Regions from separate parts of the Thioalkalivibrio sp. AKL10 genome, predicted to be linked through region 3. Evidence: predicted binding sites of a transcription regulator. Region 3 holds the regulator's gene; each other region holds the start of a gene.
The links. The regulator sigma-54, encoded in region 3, starts transcription at its own class of promoters, with help from an activator protein. The targets are predictions, from matches to a motif close to TGGCANGNTNCNTGCTT.

Region 1 (3,759 bases), on a different contig from region 3:
GAACAGGGCGAGCGGCATCCAGGCCAGGGGCGAGATCGGCTTGAGGATCTGGATGTACGGATCGAACGCCTTGTTCAGCAGCGGCGACATGCCGATCACGAAGCCGAGCGGGATGGCGATCAGCGCGGCCAGGGCAAAGCCCAGCAGGACCCGGTAAATCGAGTAGGCCAGCTGGATCCCGATGCCCTTGTCGTTCGGGCCCGCGTCGTAGAACGGGTTGCTCAGTTCGCTGAAGGCGTGGCTGAACACCTGGGTGGGGGCCGGGATGCCGCTGCTGGAACTGCGATCGGTCCCGCCCCCCATCAGTTGTTCGTATTCGCTCAGCTCGCCCTGCTGCGGCGCGAGGACCTCCGGGGCGGTGGCCAGCTGCCACACGCCCAGGAAGACCACGAGCATCACCAGCGAGAGAACGGTCGCCCGGAAGTTGAGATTGCTCAACATGGCTTAGCTCCTGCGGATTGCGAAGCTGTCGAGATAACCTTCCGGGTCGGTGTAGTCGAACACCTTCCCCATGATCTCGAAGTTCTTGTAGGTGTCGCTCGGCGCTTCGTAGCCCAGCTCGGTCATGACCTCGGCGCACTCGCTGGCGAGGAAGACGTCTTCCGCCAGGCGGTTGTAGTCGAAGTCGCGATCCACATAGCCCCAGCGCTTCATCTGGGTGAGGATCCAGGTCGCCATCGAGTGCCAGGGGAAAGGGTCGAAGTCGATCCGGTGCGGATCGTTCTGCACGTTGCCCAGGCCGTCGGCGTAGCGACCGGTGAGCACCTGCTCCACCACGGACTGTGGCTGATTGAGATAGGCACGCGGGGAGATGGCCTCGGCAATCTCGGCCCGGTTGTTGATGTCCGAGCTGTACTGCGTGGCCTCGATCAGCGAGCGGAACAGGGCACCGAAGGTGTTCGGATGCTCGTCGGCCCACGCCGCGGAGCAGGCGAAGGCGCAGCACGGGTGGCCGTCCCAGATGTCCTTGGTCAGCATGTGAATGAAGCCGATGCCGTCCCAGACTGCGCGCTGATTGAAGGGGTCGGGGGCGAGGTAGCCGTCGACGTTCTCGGCACGCAGGTTGGCGACCATCTCCGGCGGCGGCACGACGCGGATGCTGATGTCGCGATCGGGATCCAGCCCGTGCTCGGCCACCAGGTAGCGCAGCAGGAAGTTGTGCATGGAGTACTCGAAGGGCACGGCGAAGGTGAATCCCTTCCAGTCCTTGGGATCGCGCTTGTCCTTGTGCTTGTTGTGCAGTGTGATGGCCTGGCCGTTGATGTTCTCCACCGCCGGCATGATGTAGTGCTCGCGCGAGGAGCCGGAGCCCAGGGTCATCGACAGCGGCATTGGCGAGAGCATGTGCGAGGCGTCGTACTCACCGGACAGCGACATGTCGCGGGCCACCGCCCAGCCGGCGGTCTTGATCACGTCGACATCCAGGCCGTGGCGCTCGTAGAAGCCCATGGGGTGGGCCATGATGATCGGCGTGGCGCAGGTGATCGGGACGAAACCGACGCGCAGCTTGGTCTTTTCCAGCGGCCCGCCGTCCTTGATCGCGGCCTTGACCTTGTCCAGCGGCAGGATGGAGCCCAGGGCCGCGGCCACCGTGCCGCCCCCGATCATCTGCAGGAAGCGGCGGCGGTTGATCTCGTTGTGGCCGAACATGCCGCGCACGATCGCGCTCTCCACTGCGCGATCGACCATGGCCTCGTCGCTCAGGTCCTCGCCGGTGGCGTGGGCATCGGCCTGTACGGGCTCATGGGTGGCGCGTCGTTCCAGTTTCTCTTCCAGGTCCGGGGACGCGGTGTCGAAGCAGCTGCAGCTGCCCGGGCCGGTGTGCCCGTGGCGGCAGCTGGAGCCGTGGCGCAGGTCGGCGTTGGCGTCGAAGGGATCGTGAAGACTCTTGGTCGGCATGGTCGGCTCTCCTCGTGGGTCGAATCGATGCGGGCATCGTTGCCGCGCATGTCGAGGGTCATTGCAGGTGCCATGCCAAGCGTGGGGAATGGGCCGCCAGGGCGGCGCGCGAGTGCCGGGAGATCGGACCATTGGTCGACATTGTCGACGAAGGGGACAAAAGGTCCGCTGGTGTCTGAGCGGTGGGCCTAAGTGGTTTCTATGCCGAGCTTTTTCAGGCGATAGCGCAATTGCCTCGGGGTCAGGCCCAGGTCCATCGCGGCGCGGGTCTTGTTGCCCCCGGTTTGCTCGATCGCGCGCTTCAGGCGCTCCGCCTCGGTGGCGTGCACGCGCTGATATGGGCGCACCGCGCTGGTGCAGGGCGCGCCGGAAGAGGGCAGGGTTCGGGGCTCGTTGTGCCGCGATGGTGCCGGTGCATGCTCGTCGCGGAGGCCGTGCCGCTCGCCCTCGAACGGGCTGATGCGGGATTCCTCGTGCAGGATCTCGTCGATCAGCGGCGTGCCGATGCGGCCATCCGTGGACAGCAGCACGGCGCGCTCCAGCACGTTCTCCAGCTGGCGGATGTTGCCGGGCCAGTCGAAGGCCTCCAGGCGTTCCAGCACGCCCTCGTCGACGACCACGTTCCAGCCGTGCAGGTGGGTGTAGCGGTCGAGGAAGTGGCGGGTGAGCAGGCGGATGTCGCTGGCGCGGTCGCGCAGGGCCGGCATGTGCAGCGGGATCACGTTCAGGCGGTAGAACAGGTCGAGCCGGAAGTTCCCGGCGTTCACCGCGGCCTGCAGGTTCTGGTGGGTTGCGGCGATGATGCGTACGTCCACCGGGAGATCGCGGTTGCCGCCAATGGGCTGGACCACCCGTTCCTGCAGTACACGCAGGATCTTCGACTGCAACGCCTCCGGCATGTCGCCGATCTCGTCCAGAAACAGCGTGCCGCCGTCGGCCAGGGCGATCTTGCCGGTCTTGGCGCTGGACGCGCCGGTGAAGGCCCCCTTTTCGTGGCCAAACAGTTCGGATTCCAGCAGGTCGGCCGGGATGGCGGCGCAGTTGATGGAGATGAACGGCTTTGCATTGCGCTGGCTGATCCGGTGGACCATGCGCGCGATCTTCTCCTTGCCAGTCCCGGAGGCCCCGGTGATCAGGACGGTGGCCTGGGTATCCGCAATGCGGTGGACCTGCTTGAGGACATGGCGCAGGGCCGGACTCTCGCCGAGGATGCCGTACTGCCCGCCCTGGGTATCCAGGGCGCTCTTGAGGTAGCGGTTCTCCGAGACCAGCTCGGCGGTGCGCTCGGCGATCAGCTGGTGGATGCGCAGGACCTGGCCGATCATGCTCGCGATCACCCGCAGCAGGTTCAGGTCGTCCTGGAACTGGCGCGAGCGGCGTCGCAGCCGGTGCACGCCCAGCACGCCGATGGCGTGTTCGTCCTGGACGATGGGCACGGCGATGTAGGCGACGGTCTCCTGCGGCAGGGTGGAACGGTCAATGGCGCGCGCGAGGTATTCGGGCTCGTTGTCGATGTCCTGGATCAGGGCGATCTGGCCGGTCTTCATGACGCGCCCGGTGACACCCTCGCCGAGGCTGTAGCTGCCGCGGTCGCGCTCGGCATCGGTCAGGCCGTAGGCGTGGCGGATGCGCAGTTGGCCGCTGTTCGGATCCGGCAACAGGACGCGGCCGCGGTTGAGTCCCAGTAGCTGGGACATCATCCCGAGGATGCGGTAGATCGCGGCATCCGGGTCGCCGGAGCGGCCCATGAGCTTGGCAACCTCCAGCAGCAGGGTGATCTCCTGCTCCCGGGTGGCCAGGTCCGGTGGGGTCGAATCGGATATGCGGTGGAGTGCCATGCCGTGGGTTATGCAGAAAGCC
Region 2 (3,759 bases), 410 kb from region 3:
CAAGACCGAGAAGTACGTGCTGCGCGAATCGATGAAGGGACTGCTTCCGAAGGTGCTCTACGAGCGCGAGAAGTTCGCCTTCATGGCGCCGCCCGCGCATACCGATCCGGTCAAGTGGGCGGCGATGAAGGCCCTGGCCGATCGCTATCTGTCCCCGGAGAAGGTCGCCGAGGCCGGGTTGCTGGACCCGGAGGGCGTGCGTCAGGTGTTCGAGCTGCACGAGTCCGAGGACACGCCGGCCGCCACCCAGGTTCAGCTGGACGCGGTGATCAACCACATGATCGGGGTCCAGGTGCTGCACGACAAGTTCGTCGCCACCGACATCCCGGCGCTGGCGCGGCAAAAGGCCGAGGAGTTCGGCTGGCACGCCTGATCACGGGTGCAAGCCTCGAGTGACCCAGAAGGCCCCGCGGACCAGGATCCGCGGGGCCTTTTTCGTTCTAGCCAACAGCGCCGGTCGGGGGCTCGACGGGGGTGAGCGCCCTCATCCGTTGCCGGCCGCGCACGGATCGCGCGCGACCGGCACAAAAAAGCCGCCCGCGGCCAGGGGCCGGGGGCGGCTGATGGCTTCGCGGCCCTGAAGGGCCGGAAGCGGCTGCCTTACAGGCTGTAGTACATGTCGAACTCGATCGGATGGGTGGTCATGCGCATCTGCGTGACGTCTTCCATCTTCAGGTCGATGTAGGCATCGATCATGTCGTCGGTGAACACGCCACCCTGGGTCAGGTATTCGCGATCCTGGTTCAGGGCTTCCAGCGCCTGGTCCAGCGAATGGCAGACCTGCGGAATGCCCTTCTCTTCTTCCGGCGGCAGGTCGTAGAGGTTCTTGTCCATCGCGTCGCCCGGGTGGATCTTGTTCTGGATGCCGTCCAGGCCGGCCATCAGCATCGCCGCGAAGGCGAGATACGGGTTGGCGGTGGAGTCCGGGAAGCGCAGCTCGACGCGACGGCCCTTCGGGTTCATGACGAACGGGATACGCAGCGAGGCGGAGCGGTTGCGGGCGGAGTAGGCCAGCATGACCGGTGCCTCGAAGCCCGGCACCAGACGCTTGTAGCTGTTGGTGGACGGGTTGGTGAAGGCATTCAGCGAGCGGGCGTGCTTGATGATCCCGCCGATGTAGTACAGCGCGGTCTCGGACAGGCCGCCGTACAGGTCACCGGAGAACAGGTTCTTGCCGTCCTTGGACAGCGACTGGTGCACGTGCATGCCGGAGCCGTTGTCACCGACGATGGGCTTGGGCATGAAGGTCGCGGTCTTGCCGTGGACGTGGGCCACGTTCTGGATCACGTACTTCAGGATCTGCACCTCGTCGGCCTTCTGCGTCAGGGTCGCGGGACCCACGCCAATCTCGCACTGGCCGGCGGTCGCCACCTCGTGGTGGTGCACCTCGGTCTCGAGGCCCATCTCGGTCATCACTTCGCACATGGTGGAGCGGATGTCGTGCAGGCTGTCGACCGGCGGGACCGGGAAGTAGCCGCCCTTCACGCCCGGGCGGTGACCGATGTTGCCGTCCTCGTAGACGCGCTCGGAGTTCCAGGAGGCCTCCTGGGAATCCACGCGGCAGTAGGAGCCGGACAGGGTGCTGCCCCACTTCACGTCGTCAAAGATGAAGAACTCGTTCTCCGGGCCGAACAGCGCGGTGTCGGCGATGCCGGTGCTCTGCAGGTAGGCCTCGGCGCGGCGCGCCAGGGAGCGCGGGCAGCGGTCGTAGCCCTGCATGGTGGCCGGTTCGACCACGTCGCAGCGGATGTTCATGGTCATGTCTTCGAAAAACGGATCGAGGACCGCGGACTCGGCGTCCGGCATCAGGATCATGTCGGACTCGTTGATTCCCTTCCAGCCGGCGATCGACGAGCCGTCGAACATCTTGCCTTCCTCGAAGGTCTCTTCGTCGATGTCGTGGGCCGGCACGGTCACATGCTGTTCCTTGCCCTTGGAGTCGGTAAAACGGAAGTCGATGAAGCGAACTTCCTTTTCCTTGATCTGGTTCAGCACGTCGGCTGCGGACATGGGGATCTCCTTGGTCTTTACTTGAGTCTTCAAAGGTGGCCGGCCGGCCCGTCGGGCGCTTGCGCGGCGTCGCGGTTCATTATGCAGGCATCATGCCATCCGGTCCTGTTTGGCCCGGGCGCGCGAAAAACGGGCACCCGGGGCGCCCCGCCGCATCCTGGATGCACCAATCTGGTGCCTTGTCTGCACAACTTTCGTGCGCATCGTGGTGGCCCGCACCTAATGAGTGCAGGGTCGATAGAGTAGCGTGACCTCGCCCAGCATGTCGCCTACCCCGGGATGGCGGTGCAGTCGGTCGGCCAGGGCCTGGGTGCGGGCCTCGAGGTCTGCCGGCGCGGCTGCCCCGTCAAGGCGCAGGGTCAGCGTCACGTGTACCCGACCGCCGAGATAATGCAGCGACAGGTGCTCCACCGCATCCAGCTCCGGGGCGTCCGCCCAGGCCTCGCGCAGCGCCTCCACCAGCGTCGGGCGCAGCGGCAGCATGGAACTCCGGGCCTGTTCCGCGTCGTTTTCCGGGTCCACGTGCACGGTGATGTCGTTCACCCGGTCATGTGCATCGGTCACCGCGTGGAACACCGCATCGGCGATCCGATGGCCCTCGGAGACCGAGATCATCGGCGCGACCTGGATATGCACGTCCACGACGACTTCGCTGCCGTGGCGGCGGGTGCGCAGCATGTGCGCATCCTTCACCCCGGGCACATCCATGATCGTGCGGTGGATGCGCTCGACCTTCTCCGGCTCCAGTGCCGTGTCGATCAGCTCCGCCGCGCTGCGCACGATCAGCCGCCCGGCGATATGCAGGATGAACAGCGCGACGATTAGCGCTGCCAGGGCATCCGCCCACGGGAACCCGGCCACCGCAGCGGCCACCCCGGCCAGCACGAACAGCGACGAGATCGCATCCGTGCGGTGATGCCAGGCGTTGGCATCCAGCATCCGCGACTTCAGGCGCTTTGCCACCCGGTGGGTGTACTGATACAGGCCTTCCTTGGCCACCAGGGTCAGCAGGGCAAAGGCGATCGCCATGTTTGCGGGGCCGGTCATGGCCTCGGGCTCGACCAGGCGGTTGCCGGCAGCCCAGGCAATCGCCAGACCTGCGAGCGCCAGAAAGACCCCGACGATCACCGTGGCCAGGGTCTCGATCCGCGCGTGACCGTAGGGGTGTTCCTGATCGGGGGAGGCGGCGGCCTTGCTTGCCGCGAACAGCACCACCCCGTCGGTGATCAGGTCCGACAGGGTATGCACGCCGTCCGCCACCAGGGCCTGCGAGTTCAGCAGCCAGCCACTGACGAGCTGCGCCACGGCGAGGAAGCTGTTCACGGCCGCGCCCACCAACGTGACCCGGCGGGTATCACGATAGCGCTGGCCGCTCTCCGGCGTGACCGAAGGTCCGGAATTGGCGAGGGGGTCGCTCAGGGCCACTCTCCCGAACAGAATCAGGGCCCCAGTATGGGCGCGCTTTGGCTGCATGCAAAACGCCCGCGCCAACGCGAGCGGTGGCCGTGGCCGAAGCCGGGCCGATATACTGTCGGCTTTGCCCTGACCCGGGATCCCGCATGTCGCAAGAACGCACCCCGCCCAGCAGTCCGACCTTCCAGGACCTGATCCGCCGCCTGCAGGACTACTGGAACGATCATGGCTGCGTGGTCCTGCAGCCCTACGACATGGAGATGGGCGCGGGGACTTTCCATCCGGCGACCTTCCTGCGCTCCATCGGGCCGGAGCCGTGGCGCGCGGCCTATGTGC
Region 3 (3,759 bases):
GGCGAAGGCGACAGCGAGCGCGTGCGCATCACCATCCAGCCGCGCGACGACGAATGAACGCCACAGCCCCCAGCCCATCCGCCACACGGGCACAAACCAACGACCGCCTGATCGGACGCGAGCTGACCAAGCGCTACGGCCAGCGCACGGTGCTGGACCAGGTGGACGTCGACCTCGCGCCCGGCGAGGTGGTCGGCCTGCTGGGCCCGAACGGAGCCGGCAAGACCACCTGCTTCTACAGCCTGGTCGGGCTGATCCGCCCCAATGCCGGGCGCATCACCCTGGGCGAACGCGATATCACCCGCGCGCCCATCCACGTGCGCGCGCGCGCCGGCCTCGGCTACCTGCCGCAGGAGGCCTCGATCTTTCGCCGCCTGAGCGTGTGGGACAACCTGCAGGCCGTGCTCGAGCTGCGCCCCGGACTCGATCGCCACGAGCGCCGGCGCATTGGCGATGCGCTGATCGAGGAGTTCCAGCTCGAGACCGTGCGCCACAGCCCGGGCATCGCGCTGTCCGGCGGCGAACGCCGCCGCGCCGAGATCGCCCGCGCCCTGGCCGGGGATCCGCGCTTCATCTGTCTGGACGAGCCCTTCGCCGGGGTGGATCCGATCTCGGTGGGCGACATCCAGGACGTGATTCGGCATCTCGCCCAGCGCGGCATCGGCGTACTGATCTCCGATCACAACGTGCGCGAGACCCTCGGCATCTGCCACAGGGCCTATATTCTGAGCGAGGGACGCCTGCTCGCCGCCGGTACACCGGACGAGCTGCTGGCCGATCCCCAGGTGCGCCGGGTCTATCTCGGCGAGAACTTCCGCCTGTGAAAGCGCCCCATATGCGGCCCGGTCGGTGCACAAACCACAAGGCAGGCTTTAAGATTCCATCAATGCCAACCCTCGCCCCGCATACCCGATGCTGAAACCCGGCCTGAATCTGCAGCTGGGTCAGACGCTGACCATGACCCCGCAACTGCAGCAGGCGATCCGCCTGTTGCAGCTGTCCACGCTCGAGCTCCAGGTGGAGATCCAACAGGCGCTGGAGAGCAACCCCATGCTCGAACAGGTCGAGGACGAAGATGCCGAGGCCGACACCGAGCGCCTGAACCAGGACGGCGAGCTGGTGGAAGGCGATCGCATGGAGGCCACCACTACCAGCGACGACGTGATCCCCGAGGAACTGACGACCGACAGCCGCTGGGACGACATCTACGAGCCGGCCCCGACGCCCAACAAGGGCGTGGATGACCGCGACCCGCTGGAAAACACCAGCGACGACGACGGTGAGGGCCTGCAGGATCACCTGCTGTGGCAGCTGCATCTGAGCCATCTGACACCCCGCGACCAGCGCATCGGGGCAGCCCTGATCGACGCCATCAGCCCCGACGGCTATCTCGAGGGTGACCTGGAAACCCTGGCCGAGACCATCAGCCGAGGCGAGGATGAAACCGTCGGCGTCGACGAGGTCGAGGCAGTGCTCCACTGGATTCAGCAGTGCGACCCGCTGGGGGTCGGCGCGCGCGACCTGCGGGAGTGCCTGGAGATCCAGCTACGCGAACTGGCCCCGGACGCCCCGGCCCGCGAGGCCGCACGGGCGATCCTGGAACACGGCATGGACAGCCTGGGCAAGCGCGACTACAAGGCCCTGCAGCGCCAGTCCGGCGTACGCGACCCGGACGAACTGGCCCGCGCACTGGACCTGATCCGCACCCTGAACCCGCGCCCCGGCGCACAGATCAGCTCCGCCACCTCGGAATACGTGGTCCCGGATGTCTACGTGCGCCATAGCGCCGAGGGCTGGCGCGTGGAGCTGAATCCGGAGATCGCACCGCGTATCCGCATCAACGACCTCTACGCCGGCATGGTGCGCCAGGTCTCGGATGCCCGCGACAGCGCCTTTATGCGCGATCAGCTGCAGGAGGCACGCTGGTTCCTGAAGAGCCTGCACAGCCGCAACGACACCCTGCTGCGGGTCGCCGAGGCGATCGTCCACCGCCAGCAGGGCTTTCTCGAGCATGGCGACGTCGCGATGCAGCCATTGATCCTGCGCGACATTGCCGAGACCCTGGAGATGCACGAATCGACCATCTCGCGGGTTACCACGCAGAAATACATGCACACCCCGCGCGGGGTCTTCGAGTTCAAGTATTTCTTCTCCAGCCATGTCGGCACGAACGATGGCGGCGAGTGTTCCGCCACCGCCATCCGTGCCATGATTCGCGAATTGATTGGCGACGAACCCCCGAACAAGCCGCTCAGCGATGCCCGGCTCGCCCAGGTCCTGTCGGACCGGGGCATCAACGTAGCGCGCCGCACCGTAGCCAAGTACCGCGAGGCGATGCACATCCCTTCATCCAGCGAACGCCGGCAGATGGCCTCGATGCCCACCGGCAGCAAGTAACCAAGGAGTCCTGACCATGCAGATCAACCTGACCGGCCACCACGTGGACATCACCGACGCCCTGCGCGACTACGTCAACGAGAAGTTCGCGAAGCTGGAGCGCCACTTCGACAAGGTCATCGACGTCCACGTCGTGCTGACCCACGAGAAGACCCGGAATCAGCACAACCAGGCCGAAGCCAATCTCCAGGTCAGCGGCAATCACATCCACGCCGAGGCCTCTCACGAGGACATGTATGCCGCGATCGACGCGCTGATCGACAAAGTCGACCGTCAACTGATCAAGCACAAGGAAAAGGTCAAGGACCACCACCGCGCCGAAGGTGCCCAGCGCAACCGCGAGCAGGCCTCCTGATCCATGACGATTGCCGAGTTGATCACCTCCGAGCGCATTGGCCTGCAACCCGAGTGCTCCAGCCAGAAACGGGCCCTGGAGGCCCTGGCGGACCTCCTCGCCGGCGGAGGTGACGGCACGGGACCGGGGAGCAACGCGATCTTCGAGGCCTTGTCCGCGCGCGAAAAACTCGGATCCACCGGTCTCGGCCATGGGGTTGCGATTCCCCATGGCCGCCTGGCCGATCTCGAGGCGCCGCGCGTGGCCGTGCTGCGCCTGGAAAAGGGCGTCGACTTCGACGCCATGGATCACGAGCCGGTCGATATCCTGATCGCACTGCTGGTCCCGGAGGCCGCCACCGGCGACCATCTCGACCTGCTGGCCCAGCTCGCCCGCGGCCTGTCTCAGCCAGACACCATCGGAGCGCTGCGCCGGGCCGGGGACGCGGCGGCCCTGGAACAGGAACTCGTGCGCCGCTTCAGCGAGGACTAAGCCCGTGGAACCCGCCGCCAGCCGCGATTCCGGCGCGCAGCGTCTGCCATGAACGAGGCGCTGGGAGAAGGCGGAATCGCCCGCGACATCAACGTGGAGAGCCTGATCCAGGCCATGGGAAACCGCCTGGATCTTCGCTTCGTACACGGCGAACACGCAGCACCCGACCGCAAGCTGGTCGGCGACGACGGGGACGACCTGCCGCTGGCCGGCCATCTCAACCTGATCCGGCCCAACCGCATCCAGATCATCGGCGACTTCGAGGCCCGCTACATCTCCAGCCTCAGCGCCACCCAATGCAACGACCTGATCCTGGAGATGGCCCGCACTGGGACCACCGCGGTGATCTTCGCCGAGGACACCTGTCCGTTCTCGGAGATGCCCGACGCCCCGCAGGAGGCGCTGCCGCTAATCCTGTGCTCCAGCACCAGCAGCCACGAGATCATCTCGCTGCTGCGCTATTTCCTGCAGCAGCGCCTGGCCCATTTCGAAGTGCGCCACGGCGTGTTCATGGAGATCCTCGGGATCGGGGTGCT
Region 4 (3,759 bases), 670 kb from region 3:
TGCGCCAAGATCGAGCGCTCCGAGGCCCTGGAGGTGATCGACGAGATCATCGCCGCCTCGGAGGTCATCATGATCGCCCGCGGCGATCTGGGTGTGGAGATCGGTGACGCCGAGCTCCCGGGGGTGCAGAAGACCCTGATCACGCGCGCGCGCAGCCTCAATCGTCTGGTCATCACCGCGACCCAGATGATGGAGACCATGATCCAGAACCCCATCCCGACCCGCGCCGAGGTGTTCGACGTGGCCAACGCGGTGCTGGACGGCACGGATGCGGTGATGCTCTCCGGCGAGACCGCGACCGGGCGTTATCCTGCGCGCGTGGTCACCAGCATGGACCGGATCTGCGAGGCCGCCGAGCGCCAGCGCGCCGCACGTCAGTCGGACCATCGCATGGATTCGACCTTCGGCCGGGTCGACGAGGCCATCGCGATGGCCACCATGTATACCGCCAACCATCTCGATGTCTCCGCGATCGCCGCGCTGACCGAGTCCGGTTCCACGGCGCTGTGGATGTCGCGCATCAGCTCGGGCATCCCGATCTACGCGCTCACCCAGCACGAATCCACCAGCCGCCGCATGACGCTTTATCGCGGCGTCTATCCGGTGACCCTGAAGCCGATCCCCGAGAGCCACGAAAGCGTGAACCGTGAGGCGGTGAACTTGCTCAAGGCCGAGGGCGTCGTGCAGGATGGCGAGTTGGTCATCATTACCAAGGGCGACCTGCAGGGCGAGCATGGCGGCACCAACGCCATGAAGATCGTGCGCGTCGGCGAACTGGCCTGAACCGCGCACCGCCCGCAGTCGCCAACCAGATTAATCGACTTTTTCACTACCTCAGTCCGAATTCCGTAAGGAGGAATCCATGGCTCTAATCTCACTTCGCCAGCTTCTGGACCATGCCGCCGAACATGGCTATGGCATGCCGGCGTACAACGCCAACAACATGGAACAGGTCCATTCGATCATGGAAGCGGCCGCTGCGGTCGACTCCCCGGTGATCATTCAGGCCTCCGCCGGTGCCCGCAAGTACGCCGGCGAGCCCTTCCTGCGCCACAACATCATCGCCGCCATCGAGCAGTACCCGGACATCCCGGTTGTGCTGCACCAGGATCACGGCTCCGAGCCGGCAGTCTGCCTGCGCTCCATCCAGTCCGGCTTCAGCTCGGTGATGATGGACGGCTCCCTGATGCCTGACATGAAGACCCCGGCCTCGTACGACTACAACCGTGACGTGACCGCCAAGGTCTCCGAGATCGCTCACGCCTGTGGCGTGTCCGTGGAAGGCGAGCTGGGTTGCCTGGGCTCCCTGGAAACCGGCATGGCCGGCGAGGAAGACGGTTCCGGCGCCGAGGGCCAGCTGTCCCACGACCAGCTGCTGACCGACCCGGACGAGGCCGCCGACTTCGTGAAGAACACCAAGTGCGACGCCCTGGCGATCGCCATCGGTACCTCCCACGGCGCCTACAAGTTCACCCGTCCGCCGACCGGTGACATCCTGGCCATCCAGCGCGTGAAGGAGATCCACGCCCGCATCCCGGATACCCATCTGGTCATGCACGGCTCCTCCTCCGTTCCGCAGGAGTGGCTGCAGATCATCAACAAGTACGGCGGCGACATGGGCGAGACCTACGGCGTGCCGGTCGAAGAGATCCAGGAAGGCATCAAGCACGGCGTGCGCAAGGTCAACATCGACACCGACCTGCGCATGGCCTCCACCGGTGCGGTGCGCAAGTTCCTGGCCGAGAACCCGAAGGAATTCGATCCGCGCAAGTTCCTGAAGGCCTCGACTGCCGCGATGAAGGACCTCTGCCAGGCCCGTTACGAGGCCTTCGGTTGCGCCGGCATGGCGTCCAAAATCAAGCCGATCTCCCTGGACGACATGGTCAAGCGCTACCTGTCCGGCGAGCTGGATCCCAAGGTCAACTGATCCTGCGGATTGCAGCACGAAAAAGGGGGCTTCGGCCCCCTTTTTTTGTGCCATGATGAATGTATTCGTTAGGGAGACGCCGACGCATTCGCGCGGCCGCGTCTCCCTTGGCCTTTCTGGAGGTTTCCACGATGCAACGACTGATCCTTTTCTGCCTGACGACGCTGGTGTTTGCCACCATGGTGGGGAGCGCTCACGCGAACCCGTTCAGCCGCGAGATCGATCCGCAGGACATCATCGATCGCGCCCAGGCGACGGTGGAGAACATGGCGACCCACCCCGAGTACGAGTCCCTTAAAGAGGACCTGCGCGACGCCCGCGGCGTAGTGATCTTCCCGCGCGTGGCTCGCGGGGCCTTCCTGATCGGAGGCTCCGGCGGCATCGGCGTGTTCCTGGCCTGGGACGACGAGCGCGGCGATTATTCGCCGGTGGCGTTCTACTCCCTCGGTTCGGTCAGTTTCGGCATGCAGTTCGGTGGTGATGCCGCCGAGGTGGTGATGGTCGCGCGCACCCAGGATGCGGTGGACTCGATGTTCGGATCCGCCATCCGCCTGGGGGGCGATGCCTCGGTGGCTGCCGGTCCGGTGGGTGCGGGCCGGAGTGCCACCCCGACGGCCGACTTCCTGTCCTACTCGCGGGCGCGGGGTGCCTACCTGGGCATGAGTTTGTCCGGCTCGCGCATGACGGTGCGCGACGACTTCAATGAGGCGTACTACGGCGAGTCCCAGCGCCCGGTGCATATCATCGAGACCCGCCGCGTCGACCGCGAGGGAACCCGTGCCCTGCGCGAGACCCTGGCCGGGTTCCGGGTTGACGAAGAGGAAGCCCCTGCGGCCTCCGAGTCCCGCGGTCAGGAGCGCGAGTCCTCCGGCGGCGTGCGCCCGGACAACTTCGAGGTGGAGAGCTTCTGAGCCAGCGCCGCGCGGGTGATGCCTTCCGCTGACTCGATGATCGGGGCGCTCGTGCGTGAACGCAGCGCGGCGGCATTGTCGAGGCGCGGGTCGGCATCCACCCGGCGCCGGTTCAGTACGATCCCGGCCAGTTGCAGGCCGCGTCGTTCCAGGGCCTCCAGGGTCAGCAGGCAGGTGTTCAGTGTGCCCAGCCGGTCCTCCGCCACCAGCAGGACCGGTAGCCCGAGGGCCGCGGCGAGGTCCGCGTTCAGGCCATCCGCGCAGAGCGGCGAGTAGAAGCCCCCCGCACCCTCCACCAGCCGCGGGCCCGTGCCGTCGGCTGCGCAGGCCGCGGCCAGCTCCGCGATCGTCAGGCGCACGCCCTGGTTCGCGGCGGCCTGGTCCGGGGCGATGGCATCGGGGAAGCGCCAGGGCGTGACCTGCTCGATGGCGGCGTCCGGAAAGCCCGCCGCGTGGGTCAGGTTCATCCCGTCCTCGGGCCGCAGCCCATCCGGGCCCGGCGGGCAGCCGGATTCCACCGGCTTGCGCGGTTGTGGCCGCAGCCCACGATCCCGCCAGAGTTCCAGCAGCGCGCAGCTGACGAAGGTCTTGCCGACGCCGGTGTCGGTGCCGGTGACGAACAGGCCCTGCGGGGACGCTCCTGTCTGTGTCGGGCTCATGCGTCGCGGGTCAGGCGCTCCAGGGCCTCGCGATAGCGCGCCGCGGTCTGTGCCACCACTTCCGTGGGCAGCTCGGGGCCGGGCGGCTGCTTGTCCCAGTCCAGGGTCTCCAGGTAGTCGCGTACGTATTGCTTGTCGAAGGACTCGGGGCTGGTGCCTGGCGCGTAGCGGTCGGCGGGCCAGAAGCGCGAGGAGTCCGGGGTCAGGACCTCGTCGATCAGATGCAGGGTGCCGGCGGCATCGACGCCGAACTCGAACTTGG

Region 1: G333_RS0106945 (CmpA/NrtA family ABC transporter substrate-binding protein) is a predicted target of sigma-54. The motif match lies at 1,961-1,977, and genes of this name have one in related genera.
Region 2: glnA (glutamate--ammonia ligase) is a predicted target of sigma-54. The motif match lies at 2,092-2,108, and genes of this name have one in related genera.
Region 4: G333_RS0104780 (lipid-binding SYLF domain-containing protein) is a predicted target of sigma-54. The motif match lies at 1,976-1,992, and genes of this name have one in related genera.

What each region holds. Positions count from the first base shown of each region.
Region 1 is NZ_KB907143.1:248,309-252,067, forward strand. Features, by position in the region: gene ntrB (nitrate ABC transporter permease) at 1-441, opposite strand, end outside; gene G333_RS0106945 (CmpA/NrtA family ABC transporter substrate-binding protein) at 445-1,899, opposite strand; gene G333_RS0106950 (sigma-54-dependent Fis family transcriptional regulator) at 2,088-3,737, opposite strand.
Region 2 is NZ_KB907142.1:739,758-743,516, reverse strand. Features, by position in the region: gene asnB (asparagine synthase (glutamine-hydrolyzing)) at 1-373, shown strand, start outside; gene glnA (glutamate--ammonia ligase) at 601-2,010, opposite strand; gene G333_RS0103540 (cation diffusion facilitator family transporter) at 2,230-3,483, opposite strand; gene glyQ (glycine--tRNA ligase subunit alpha) at 3,570-3,759, shown strand, end outside.
Region 3 is NZ_KB907142.1:327,757-331,515, forward strand. Features, by position in the region: gene lptA (lipopolysaccharide transport periplasmic protein LptA) at 1-57, shown strand, start outside; gene lptB (LPS export ABC transporter ATP-binding protein) at 54-824, shown strand; gene G333_RS0101605 (RNA polymerase factor sigma-54) at 913-2,397, shown strand; gene hpf (ribosome hibernation-promoting factor, HPF/YfiA family) at 2,414-2,752, shown strand; gene G333_RS0101615 (PTS sugar transporter subunit IIA) at 2,756-3,223, shown strand; gene hprK (HPr(Ser) kinase/phosphatase) at 3,272-3,759, shown strand, end outside.
Region 4 is NZ_KB907142.1:997,360-1,001,118, forward strand. Features, by position in the region: gene pyk (pyruvate kinase) at 1-783, shown strand, start outside; gene fba (class II fructose-bisphosphate aldolase) at 863-1,927, shown strand; gene G333_RS0104780 (lipid-binding SYLF domain-containing protein) at 2,059-2,838, shown strand; gene bioD (dethiobiotin synthase) at 2,778-3,497, opposite strand; gene G333_RS0104790 (phosphoribosylaminoimidazolesuccinocarboxamide synthase) at 3,494-3,759, opposite strand, start outside.